Regions from separate parts of the Sanguibacter sp. Z41_6 genome, predicted to be linked through region 1. Evidence: riboswitches for the same ligand, from Rfam matches in the RefSeq annotation. Region 1 holds a riboswitch; the other holds the start of a gene.
What was found. Region 1 has a riboswitch for thiamine pyrophosphate ahead of thiC (phosphomethylpyrimidine synthase ThiC). Riboswitches for the same ligand answer to the same signal wherever they lie in the genome.
Positions count from the first base shown of each region.

Region 2: another riboswitch for thiamine pyrophosphate. It lies ahead of thiO (glycine oxidase ThiO); the one in region 1 lies ahead of thiC (phosphomethylpyrimidine synthase ThiC).

Region 1 covers NZ_JCAQIF010000001.1:291,771-297,388, forward strand. The annotation lists gene AC54T1_RS01380 (DUF4190 domain-containing protein) at 1-175, shown strand, start outside; gene AC54T1_RS01385 (septum formation family protein) at 564-1,016, shown strand; gene thiC (phosphomethylpyrimidine synthase ThiC) at 1,035-2,708, opposite strand; TPP riboswitch at 2,700-2,809, opposite strand; gene AC54T1_RS01395 (maleylpyruvate isomerase family mycothiol-dependent enzyme) at 2,922-3,581, shown strand; gene AC54T1_RS01400 (maleylpyruvate isomerase family mycothiol-dependent enzyme) at 3,584-4,222, shown strand; gene clpB (ATP-dependent chaperone ClpB) at 4,261-5,618, opposite strand, start outside.
Region 2 covers NZ_JCAQIF010000003.1:503,176-508,793, forward strand. The annotation lists gene guaA (glutamine-hydrolyzing GMP synthase) at 1-745, opposite strand, end outside; gene thiE (thiamine phosphate synthase) at 780-1,499, opposite strand; TPP riboswitch at 1,525-1,608, shown strand; gene thiO (glycine oxidase ThiO) at 1,616-2,809, shown strand; gene thiS (sulfur carrier protein ThiS) at 2,806-3,033, shown strand; gene AC54T1_RS09950 (thiazole synthase) at 3,030-3,830, shown strand; gene moeB (molybdopterin-synthase adenylyltransferase MoeB) at 3,855-5,090, opposite strand; gene AC54T1_RS09960 (Fe-S oxidoreductase) at 5,161-5,505, opposite strand.

The DNA of each region.
Region 1 (5,618 bases):
GAAGGAGCTGGCGGCCCTCCCACCCGCGTCGGCCACCCTGTTCCGGACGGTGCCGGTCGCCCCGACGTCCGGCCTGTGGGCCGACGGCGAGACGGAGGCGTGGTGCTTCGTCACGTCCAGGCACGGGCCCGTGACGGGGACGATCGCCGCGGACGACGTCGCTCTCGCACACTGATCACCCGCGGCCGCGCGATCGACGGCGCGGGGGACGGGCCCGCGGACGAGGACCAGCGACGATAGTCTTCTGAGAAGTCATCGCGTCCGCCCGGCGGACACGTCCCGAAGGCGGTCGATCACCCGTGACGTCAGTCCCTCCCCCGCCACCGCCGCCCGGGCAACCCACACCCGGCCCTCGGCGCGACGCGGTGCCACCGCCCCCGCCGCCATCGGGCACCGCCCCGCCCCCGCCCCCGCCGTCGTCGTCAGCGCCGTCGTCGTCAGCGCCGTCGTCGTCAGCGCCGTCGTCAGCGCCCGGGGCTGCGTACGGGGCTCCCGACGTCCCTGCACCCACCGCCCCCGCGGCACGTCGCCGGGGACGTCGGACCCTCCTGGTGGCGGTGGGGGTGGCCGTGATCGTGCTCGTCGGTGTCGGCGCGTTCCTCCTCCTCGACCGCGGACCGAGCATCGAGCCGCTCGAGGCCGAGGTGACGGAGGAGGTGGAGGTGTCCTCCCAGCAGGTCGTCGTCGGGAACTGCTTCGACGCACCGCGCACGGGGCGCGCCGTGGACACGGTGACGGTCGTCCCGTGCGACGAGCAGCACCCGTCGCAGGCCGTCGCGGGAGTGACGTACGACGACGCCGACGACTACCCGGGGACGCGACCGCTGCGTGAACAGCTCGCGGAGGTGTGCACCCAGGACGCCGTGAGCACAGGCACGTTCGACCCGGACGACCTCAGCTTCTCGTTGTGGTTCCCGAGCAAGGACTCGTGGGCCGACGGGGACCGGACCGGGCTGTGCGTCGTCACGACACCCGAGGGCACCACGATCGGCGAGAGCATGGCCGCGCAGCTGTGACGGGCGCCGGCCCCGGCGCTACGCCTGGGTGACCGGCAGGTAGACGCGGCCGCCGGCGTCCTCGAACTCTCTCGACTTCTCGGCCATGCCCACCTCGATGGCATCCACCGTGGTGAGTCCGTTCTTCTCGGCGTACTCGCGCACGTCCGCGGAGATCCGCATGGAGCAGAACTTCGGTCCGCACATCGAGCAGAAGTGCGCCGTCTTCGCGGGCTCGGCGGGGAGCGTCTCGTCGTGGAACGCCCGCGCGGTGTCCGGGTCGAGGGACAGGGCGAACTGGTCGTTCCAGCGGAACTCGAACCGGGCCCGGGACAACGCGTCGTCGCGCTCCTGCGCGCGCGGGTGCTGCTTGGCGAGGTCCGCGGAGTGCGCCGCGATCTTGTACGTGATGACCCCGGTCTTCACGTCGTCGCGGTCCGGCAGACCGAGGTGCTCCTTGGGCGTGACGTAGCAGAGCATCGCGGTGCCGGCCCGGGCGATGATCGCCGCGCCGATCGCCGAGGTGATGTGGTCGTAGGCCGGGGCGATGTCGGTGGCGAGCGGGCCGAGCGTGTAGAACGGCGCCTCCTCGCACAGCTCCTCCTCGAGCCGCACGTTCTCGACGATCTTGTGCATCGGCACGTGGCCGGGGCCCTCGATCATCACCTGCACGCCGTACGACTTCGCGACCCTCGTCAGCTCTCCGAGAGTGCGGAGCTCCGCGAACTGCGCGGCGTCGTTGGCGTCCGCGATGGAGCCGGGGCGCAGGCCGTCGCCGAGGGAGAACGTCACGTCGTAGCGACGGAAGATCTCGCACAGCTCGGCGAACCGGGTGTAGAGGAACGACTCCTCGTGGTGCGCCAGGCACCACGCCGCCATGATCGCACCACCGCGGGAGACGATCCCGGTGACCCGGCGGGCGGTGAGCGGGATGTAGCGCAGCAGCACCCCGGCGTGCACGGTCATGTAGTCGACGCCCTGCTCGCACTGCTCGATCACCGTGTCCCGGTACACCTCCCACGTGAGCTTCGCGGGGTCGCCCTTGACCTTCTCCAGCGCCTGGTAGATCGGCACCGTGCCGACGGGGATCGGGGAGTTGCGCATGATCCACTCGCGCGTGGCGTGGATGTCCTTGCCCGTGGACAGGTCCATGAGGGTGTCCGCCCCCCACCGGGCTGCCCACACCATCTTCTCGACCTCCTCCTCGATGGAGGACGTCACCGCGGAGTTGCCGATGTTCGCGTTGATCTTCACGGCGAACGCCTTGCCGATGACCATCGGCTCGAGCTCGGGGTGGTTGCGGTTCGCGGGGATGACCGCGCGCCCGCGTGCCACCTCCGAGCGGACGAGCTCCGGGTCGACGCCCTCGCGGGCCGCGGCGATCCGCATCTCCGGCGTGAGGATCCCGGCACGGGCCCACGCGAGCTGGGTGCTCGCACCGTCGACCGGCTCGGGCCGTTCCCATGCGTCGCGCGTCGGGGCCAGACCCGCGACGACGTCGATCGCCGGGGCGTCCGGGGAGTCGTCCGTGTACGGGCCGGACGTGTCGTAGAGGTCGAGGTGCTCGCCGTTGCTGAGGTTGACCCGGCGGACGGGGAACGTCAGGCCCGGTGCGTCCGGGACGGGCAGGTACACCTTCGACGATCCCGCGATGGGACCCGTGGTGACGGTCTGGGTGGTGACAGGCGTGCGCGCAGCATCCATCGTGCTCATCGAGCTTCTCCCTACGCCGGCATGATCCGGACAGGTTCGAACGGTCGGCGGCGCTGAGCCGCCCTCTCAGCTCGCTGCTGCGAGCTCCCGTGCATGTGTGGTTGTCCGGACACCGTACCCCAAACCGGGCACCCGCTCAGGCAGTAGTCTCGACGATGACGACGCGCGCATCTCCGCGGCGAGCATCGTGGCCCACCACCGGCAGGAGCAGACATGCGTGGGACAGCAGCAGCCGTCTGGCAGACCGTCCGCGCCGAGCGCCGCCGCCTCGTCGCGGACCTCACCGGGCTCCGCGGCGAGCAGTGGCGCGCACCGTCGCTCTGCCCGGGCTGGGACGTGCACGACGTCGTCGCGCACCTCGTGGACACCGCGCGCACCGGCCGCGTCTCGTTCGTCCGCGACCTCGTCGCCGCCCGCATGGACTTCGACCGCGCCAACGAGCGTGGCATCGCACGCCAGAGGCGGGCGGACCCCCGCGAGACGCTCCACGCCCTCGAGCAGGCTGCTGACCTCACCCGGACACCGCCGGTCAATATCGCGACGCGGCTCGTCGAGGCGATCGTCCACGGCGAGGACGTGCGGCGACCGCTCGGCATCGTCGGGACGTACCCGCCCGACGACGTCGGGGCCGCGCTGGCGTACCAGCTGCGCACCCCCGTGTCGTTCGGGGGCGGAAAGGAACGAGCCGCCGGGCTGCAGCTCGTCGACGCACGCACCGGCGCCACCTGGGGGACGGGCGACGAGGTCCGCGGCGACCCGCTCGACCTCCTCATGGCCGTCTCGGGCCGCCCCCTCGACCCCGACCTGCTGGTCGGCCCTGGCGCCCAGCACCTCACGGCCGCCCCAGGACCCACCCGACCCGGAGGAGAGTAGACATGGCCACGCGCGACGACGACCACCTCTGGACCCTGGTCCACGCCGAACGGGCCGCGCTGGCCGACGACCTCGCGAGCCTGGGTGACGACCAGTGGCGGCACAGCACCCTGTGCGGAGCGTGGGACGTCGAGGACGTCGTCGCCCACCTCGTCGCCGCCGCGAGCACCGGGACGTGGAGGTGGGTTCGCAGCATCGTCGGCGCACGCTTCCGCGTCGAGGTGCACAACGACCGCCGGATGCGCGAGCACCGCGGGAGCACACCGGCCGAGACGCTCGCCCGGTTCCGCGCTGTCGTCCCGAGCACGACCGCGGCGACGAGCCACACCCCGGCCTACCTCGGCGAGGTCCTCGTGCACGCCCAGGACATCCGCCGCCCGCTGGGACTCTCCCCGACCCCGAGCATCGAGGCACTGACGCCCGTCGCAGAGTTCTACGCGCGGCGCGACTTCGCCGTGCCGAGCCGCACGCACACGGCCAGCCTCGAGCTGCGTGCCGACGACGGGCCGTTCCACGCCGGCTCCGGGCCCCTCGTCTCCGGTCCGACGCTCGCCCTCCTCATGACCATGGCCGGTCGGCCCGCCTACCTCGACGAGCTCACCGGCCCCGGAGTGCCCGAGATCCGCCGCCGCATCACCTGAACGTCAGGCGTCCTGAGCTCGCCCGCACGGAGGTCCGGTCAGCGCACCGTGAGGACCAGGCCGCCGGACTGGGCCGAGCTGGGACCGGCCACCGCGTCGTCCGCGCCGTCGACGAGCACCTGCTCCGCGCCGACGTCGACCGGGTGGTCGACGACGACGGTCGCCCCGTCGCCCACCTCGCCCGAGAGCATGAGCCGGGCGAGCTGGTCGCCGATCTGCCGCTGCACGAGGCGACGCAGGGGCCGCGCCCCGTACGTCGGGTCGAACCCTTCGATGGCGAGCCACTCGCGCGCCGCCTGGGTGACGTCCAGGACGATGCGACGCGACTCGAGGCGCTTCGCGAGCTCCGCCACCTGGAGGTCGACGATCCGTGCGAGGTCGTCGAGACCGAGGGCGTCGAACATCACGATCTCGTCGAGGCGGTTGAGGAACTCCGGCTTGAACGCGTCGCGGACCGCCGCCATGACGGCCTCCCGGCGCGCGGCGTCGTCGAGCAGCGGGTCGACGAGGTACTGGGACCCGAGGTTGGAGGTGAGCACGAGGATGACGTTGCGGAAGTCGACCGTGCGCCCCTGGCCGTCGGTGAGCCGCCCGTCGTCGAGCACCTGCAGGAGGATGTCGAACACCTCGGGGTGCGCCTTCTCCACCTCGTCGAGGAGCACGACGGAGTACGGACGCCGCCGGACGGCCTCGGTGAGCTGACCGCCCTCCTCGTAGCCGACGTACCCGGGAGGCGCACCGACGAGCCGGGCGACGCTGTGCTTCTCGCTGTACTCCGACATGTCGATGCGGACCATCGCGCGCTCGTCGTCGAACAGGAAGTCGGCGAGCGACTTCGCCAGCTCGGTCTTGCCGACGCCGGTGGGACCGAGGAAGAGGAACGAGCCCGTGGGCCGGTTGGGGTCCGACACCCCGGCGCGGGCACGACGCACCGCGTCGGACACGGCCGCGACGGCGGCCTTCTGGCCGATGAGGCGCTGGCCGATGATCTCCTCCATCGACAGGAGCTTCTTGCTCTCGCCCTGGAGCAGGCGGCCCGCGGGGATGCCCGTCCAGGCCGAGACGACCTCGGCGATCTCGTCCGCGCCCACCTTGTCACCGACGAGGCGGGGCAGCGCGTCCTCGTCCGACTCGGCCTCCCGCTCGGCCTCCTCGGCTCCGGCCAGCTCCTTCTCGAGTGCCGGGAGCTCGCCGTACCGGATGCGCGACGCCGTCTCGAGGTCGCCCTCGCGCTCGGCGCGGTCCCGCTGGGACTCGAGCTCGTCCTTGCGCTTGCGCAGCTCGCCGACGCGGTTGAACCCGCCCTTCTCCGCCTGCCAGCGGGCGGTGAGGGCCGCGAGCTCCTCGCGTCGGTCGGCCAGGGTGGCGCGCAGCTCCGTGAGCCGCTGCTTCGAGG
Region 2 (5,618 bases), on a different contig from region 1:
GCTGGTCTCCGACGGCCTTCTGCACGAGCGCGGCCGCCACGGAGGAGTCGACGCCGCCGGAGAGGCCGCAGACGACCCGGGCGTCGCCCACCTGCGCGCGGATGATCTCGACCTGGTCGGCGATGACGTTGCCGGGCGTCCAGTCGGGTGCGAGCCCGGCGCCGCGGTAGAGGAAGTTCTCGATCGCCTTCTGGCCGAGGGGCGAGTGCCTGACCTCGGGGTGCCACTGCACGCCGTAGAGGTGACGCTCCGTGTCCTCGAACGCGGCCACGGGCGAGCCGGCCGACGTCGCGAGGACCTCGAAGCCCTCGGGGGCGGAGTGCACGGCGTCGCCGTGGCTCATCCACGTCGTCTGCTGCTCGGGCGATCCCTCGAGGAGGGAACCGGGGTGGTTGATCTCGACGAACGTCCCGCCGTACTCGGACAGGCCGGTCTGGGCGACGGATCCTCCGAGCGCCTTGGCCATCGCCTGGAAGCCGTAGCAGATGCCCAGGACAGGGACGCCGGCGGTGAACAGCTCAGGGTCGACGAACGGGGCGCCCGTGGCGTAGACGGACGACGGACCGCCCGAGAGGATGATCGCCGCCGGGTCCTTCGCGAGCATCTGCTCGACCGTGAAGGTGCTGGGGACGATCTCGGAGTACACGTTGGCCTCGCGGACACGGCGCGCGATGAGCTGGGCGTACTGGGCACCGAAGTCCACGACGAGGACGGGGCGCGGCAAGGAGGTTGGGGTCTGCGTCACGACCCCAGGATAGTCGGCGCACGTCGGGCGGGGTTCAAGCGCCCACGACGGCGGCCCGGATCCTCCTCGTCGCCTCCGCGGGGTCGCTCGCGTCCGTGATCGCCCGGACGACGACGACACGACGCGCACCGGCGTCGAGGACGGGTCGCAGCGTCGCGAGGTCGATCCCGCCGATCGCGAACCAGGGCGTCGTCGGGGCGAGGCGTGCGACGTCCCGCACGGCGTCCACGCCGACGGCGGACCGGCCAGGCTTCGTCGGAGTGGCATGGACCGGGCCGACGCAGAAGTAGTCGACGTCCGGGTCGGCGTCCGCTGCTACGGCCTGCTCCCCGCCGCGCGTGGAGCGTCCGATGCCGACGGACGGGCCGACGAGGCCGCGCGCGACGGTGACCGGCAGGTCGCGCTGGCCGGTGTGCAGGATCTGCGCTCCTGCCGCTGTCGCCACGTCGGCGCGGTCGTTGACGGCGAGCAGCGCGCCCTCCTCCTCGGTGAGGGCGGCCATGAGCGCGAGCAGCTCGAGCTCCTCGACGACGTCCAGGGACCGGTCCCGCAGCTGGATGACGTCGACACCGGCCCGCAGCACGGTGCGGACGAACGCCGCGAAGTCCGCCCGGTCGCCGCGGTCCGCGCGCGCGTCGGTGCACAGGTACAGCCGGGCGTCGGCCAGGCGGCGGCGCACGGACGCGCGGGCCGCGAGAGAGCCCGTGGCGCTGTCGTCGGGCAGGGGGGCCGCGCCGTGCTCCGTGAGCGTCATGGGGCGTGAGTGTACTGTGGCTGACGCACGGGAGCCCCGCACACGGCGGGGCTGAGAGGGCGTCACGCCGACCGTCGAACCTGCTCTGGGTCATGCCAGCGAAGGGAGCACAGCGCATGCGCGCACCTGTCGATCGGTCCACGCCCGCTCGCCCCACGACGAGCGACGTCCTCGTCGTGGGGCTCGGCATCATCGGTGCCACGGCCGCATGGCGCGCCCTGCGCGCAGGCCTCACCGTCACCTGCCTCGATCCGGCGCCCGGCACCGGCGCCACCCACGCTGCGGCGGGGATGCTCGCACCGGTCACCGAGGCGAGCTTCGGTGAGGAGTCGCTCACCGAGCTCTGTGTCGCGTCGGCCGGGCGGTGGCCGGCCTTCGCGGCGGAGCTCGAGGACGCGACGGGCAGCCCCACCGGACTGCAGGCGTGCGGCACGCTGTCCGTGGCGTACGACCAGGCCGACGCCGCGCAGGGCAGGCGGCTCGCGGAGCTCCACCGGGCGCTCGGCCTGAGCTCCGAGGAGCTCACCGTCTCCCAGGCGCGGGAGGAGGAGCCGTTCCTCGGCGGCCGCCTGTCCGGCGCGTACCGGGTGGCCGGCGACCACCAGGTCGACCCCCGTGCGACCCACGCCGCGTTGCTCACGGCTCTCACGGGCTCGGGTTCGGGCGGGCGGACCGCGACCATCGTGCGGCACGCGGCCGCGCGCCTCCTGCGCTCACCGTCCGGCGACGTCGTCGGCGCCGAGGACAGCGCAGGCGGGACCCACCACGCCGGCGTCGTCGTGCTCGCCGCAGGTGCGGCGTCGGGCGGGCTGCTGGGCGACGTCCCCGAGGTCGTGCTGCCGACCCGGCCGGTCATGGGCGAGGCGCTCCGGCTCGACGCGCGCGGGACGGGCTTCGGGCTGCGCCACGTCGTGCGCGGGACGGTCCAGATGCGCCCGGTCTACGTCGTGCCACGGCCCGGCGGGGAGGTGGTCGTGGGTGCGACGAGCGAGGAACGCGACGTGCCCACCGCCACGGCCGGTGGGGTCCACGCGCTCCTGCGGGACGCGCGGGCACTCGTCCCGGGCATCGACGAGCTCACGTTCGTCGAGGTCACCGCGCGGGCCCGTCCCGGGACGCCGGACAACCTGCCCCTCATCGGCCGGACGTCCGTGCCCGGCCTCGTCGCCGCGACCGGCCACCACCGCAACGGCGTCCTGCTCACCCCGCTCACCGCAGACCTCCTCGACGACCTGTTCGCGGGCCGACACGGCAGTCCTCCCCCCGCGGTCGATCCCCTCCGCTTCGCGCTCACCGGAGCGGACCGATGACCCGCGGATCGATCGTCGTCAACGGTGAGGAGCGGGCGCTCGCCGGGCTCACCGACCTCCGGTCCCTCGTCGCGCTCTACGCGCCGGCCTGCGCGTCGGACGGTGCACCGAGCGGCGTCGCGGTCGCCATCAACGACCACGTCGTCCCCCGGGGACGGTGGGCGGGCACCGGGCTCACCGTCGGGGACCGCGTCGAGATCGTCACGGCGGTGCAGGGCGGATGACCGAGGAGCCTGACGCGTTCGTCGTCGCGGGAGTCACGTTCACGTCCCGCCTCGTCATGGGCACCGGCGGGGCACCGAACCTCCTGCACCTCGAGGAGGCGCTCGTCGCCTCCGGGACCGAGCTCACGACGGTCGCGATGCGCCGCGTGAGCACGCCGCAGCCGGGTGCTGCGGGCGGCGGCACGGTGTGGGACCTGCTCGCTCGCCACGGCATCCGACCCCTGCCCAACACCGCGGGATGCTTCAACGCCCGCGAAGCCGTGCTCACCGCCGAGCTCGCCCGCGAGGCGTGCGGGACACCGTGGGTCAAGCTCGAGGTCCTCGCGGACGACGTCACGCTCCTGCCGGACCCCATCGAGCTCGTCCGGGCCGCGGACGAGCTCGTCCGGGCGGGCTTCGTCGTCCTGCCGTACACCAACGACGACCCGGTGCTCGCACGCAAGCTCCAGGACGTGGGCTGCGCTGCCGTCATGCCGCTGGGCGCCCCGATCGGGTCGGGCCTCGGGATCCTCAACCCGCGCAACATCGCCGCGATCGCCGACTGGTCCTCCGTGCCCGTCATCCTCGACGCCGGGATCGGCACCGCCTCCGACGCGGCGCTGGCGATGGAGCTCGGGTGCGACGCGGTCCTGCTCGCGTCCGCCGTGACCCGGGCCGCGGACCCGGTGCGCATGGCCCGCGCGATGCGGCTGGCCGTGGACGCCGGGCGGCTCGCAGCCGGAGCCGGCCGGATCCCGCGCAGGGAGCAGGCGCTCGCGTCCTCCCCCACGACCGGGCTGCTCGACCTCGCGCTGTAGCGGCCCGCCGCCCACCGGGCCTGGTCAGTACACGGGCAGCCCGGGGTCGACCTCGTGCACCCACGCGAGGACGCCACCGGTGACGCTGCGCGCGTCCAGACCGCGCTCGCGCGCCGCCTCGGTCACCGCGAGCGAACGACCGCCCATCTTGCAGTAGAACGCCACCGGCCGGTCTCTCGGGAGAGCATCGAGCCCTCCGCCCGCGAGCAGCTCGTCCATGGCGACGTGGACGGACCCGGGGATCGCGACGATCTGACGCTCGTAGGCCTCCCGGACGTCGACGACGAGGACGTCGTCGCCCGTCGCGAGCATCGTGGCGAGCCGGGCGGCGCTCAGCTCGATGCCGTCGTCGGCCCTCGCGTCGTCCGTCGTCGCGGCCGGCGGGAGCCCGCAGAGCACCTCGTAGTCGACCAGCGCGACAACGGGCACGAGGTCGGGGTCCGGGTGGACGGTGAGCTGGCGCCACGTGAGCTCGAGCGCGTCGTAGACGGCCAGTCTGCCCAGGAGCGGGCGACCCGCGCCCGTGATGAGCTTGACCGCCTCGGTGACCATGACCGAGCCGACGGTCGCGCACAGCGCACCGAGCACCCCACCCTCCGCGCAGCTGGGGACGGAACCAGCCGGGGGCGGCGTCGGGAAGAGGTCTCGGTAGGTCACCGGCTCGACGCCTTCGGGCGGAGCAGCCCAGAACACGCTCGTCTGACCGTGGAACTGGAAGATCGAACCCCACACGTACGGGATCCCGAGCAGCGCGCACGCGTCGTTGACGAGATAACGGGTCGCGAAGTTGTCGGCGCCGTCGAGCACGAGGTCGTACTCCCGGAAGATCTCGAGCGCGTTCCCGGCATCGAGCCGCACCGGGTGCGTCCGCACCTCGACGTGGGGGTTGAGCGAGCGGATCCTGTCCCGGGCCGAGTCCACCTTGGGCCGGCCGACGTCGGCGACGGTGTGGATGACCTGACGCTGGAGGTTCGAGGTGTCGACGACGTCGTCGTCGACGATCCCGAGCGTCCCCACGCCGGCCGCAGCGAGGTAGAGCAGGGCGGGACTGCCCAGGCCCCCGGCTCCCACGACGAGGACACGCGCGTTCTTCAACCGGCGCTGCCCGCTCGTGCCGAGGTGGGGCAGGCTCAGGTGCCGCGCATACCGGGCGAGCTCGGCGGGCTCGAGAGGGGCGGACTCGGCGACGAGCGGCGGGAGGGCGGCCGTCGGGCCGTCGGTCGCGCGACGGGCTGCGCTGCCTGGCGTGGTGTCGGTCATCGAGGCCCCAATCGGCAGGGAGGAGTCCTGCGACTCTACCGAGCGGGGCGCGTCACAGACCGCCCCTGCGTCACGAGCACGTGTACCCACCGGCATCGAGCCCCGCGGCCTCCTCGAAGTAGTTGCCGCACGGGTCCACACCGGCTGTGACGTAGAGGAGGGCGAACGTCGGACCGAAGAGCTGCCACTGGTGCACGTGCTCGCGCTCGTGCGCGATGAGGTCGCGGCCGAGGTCCTCGCGGGACCGCCTGGTGAGGTAGGTGTCCCCGTATGTCGTCCCACCTCGCAGGACGAAAGGGACGTCCACGTCGAAGCAGACCCACAGGGCCTGCTGGATCTCGCACGTGCCCCCGTTGAGGACGGCCGCGACCCGCTGATGGAGGCCCGCCACCGCGGCGAGCCCCGTGCGGGACACGCGACAAGCCCACGCACCCGCCTCCGCCGGACCGTCCGGGCAGAGATAGCCCGCGTACGGCCCCGACCGGTAGTCAGGCGGGTCGTGCGAGGTCGCAGCGTCGTCCGGAGGCG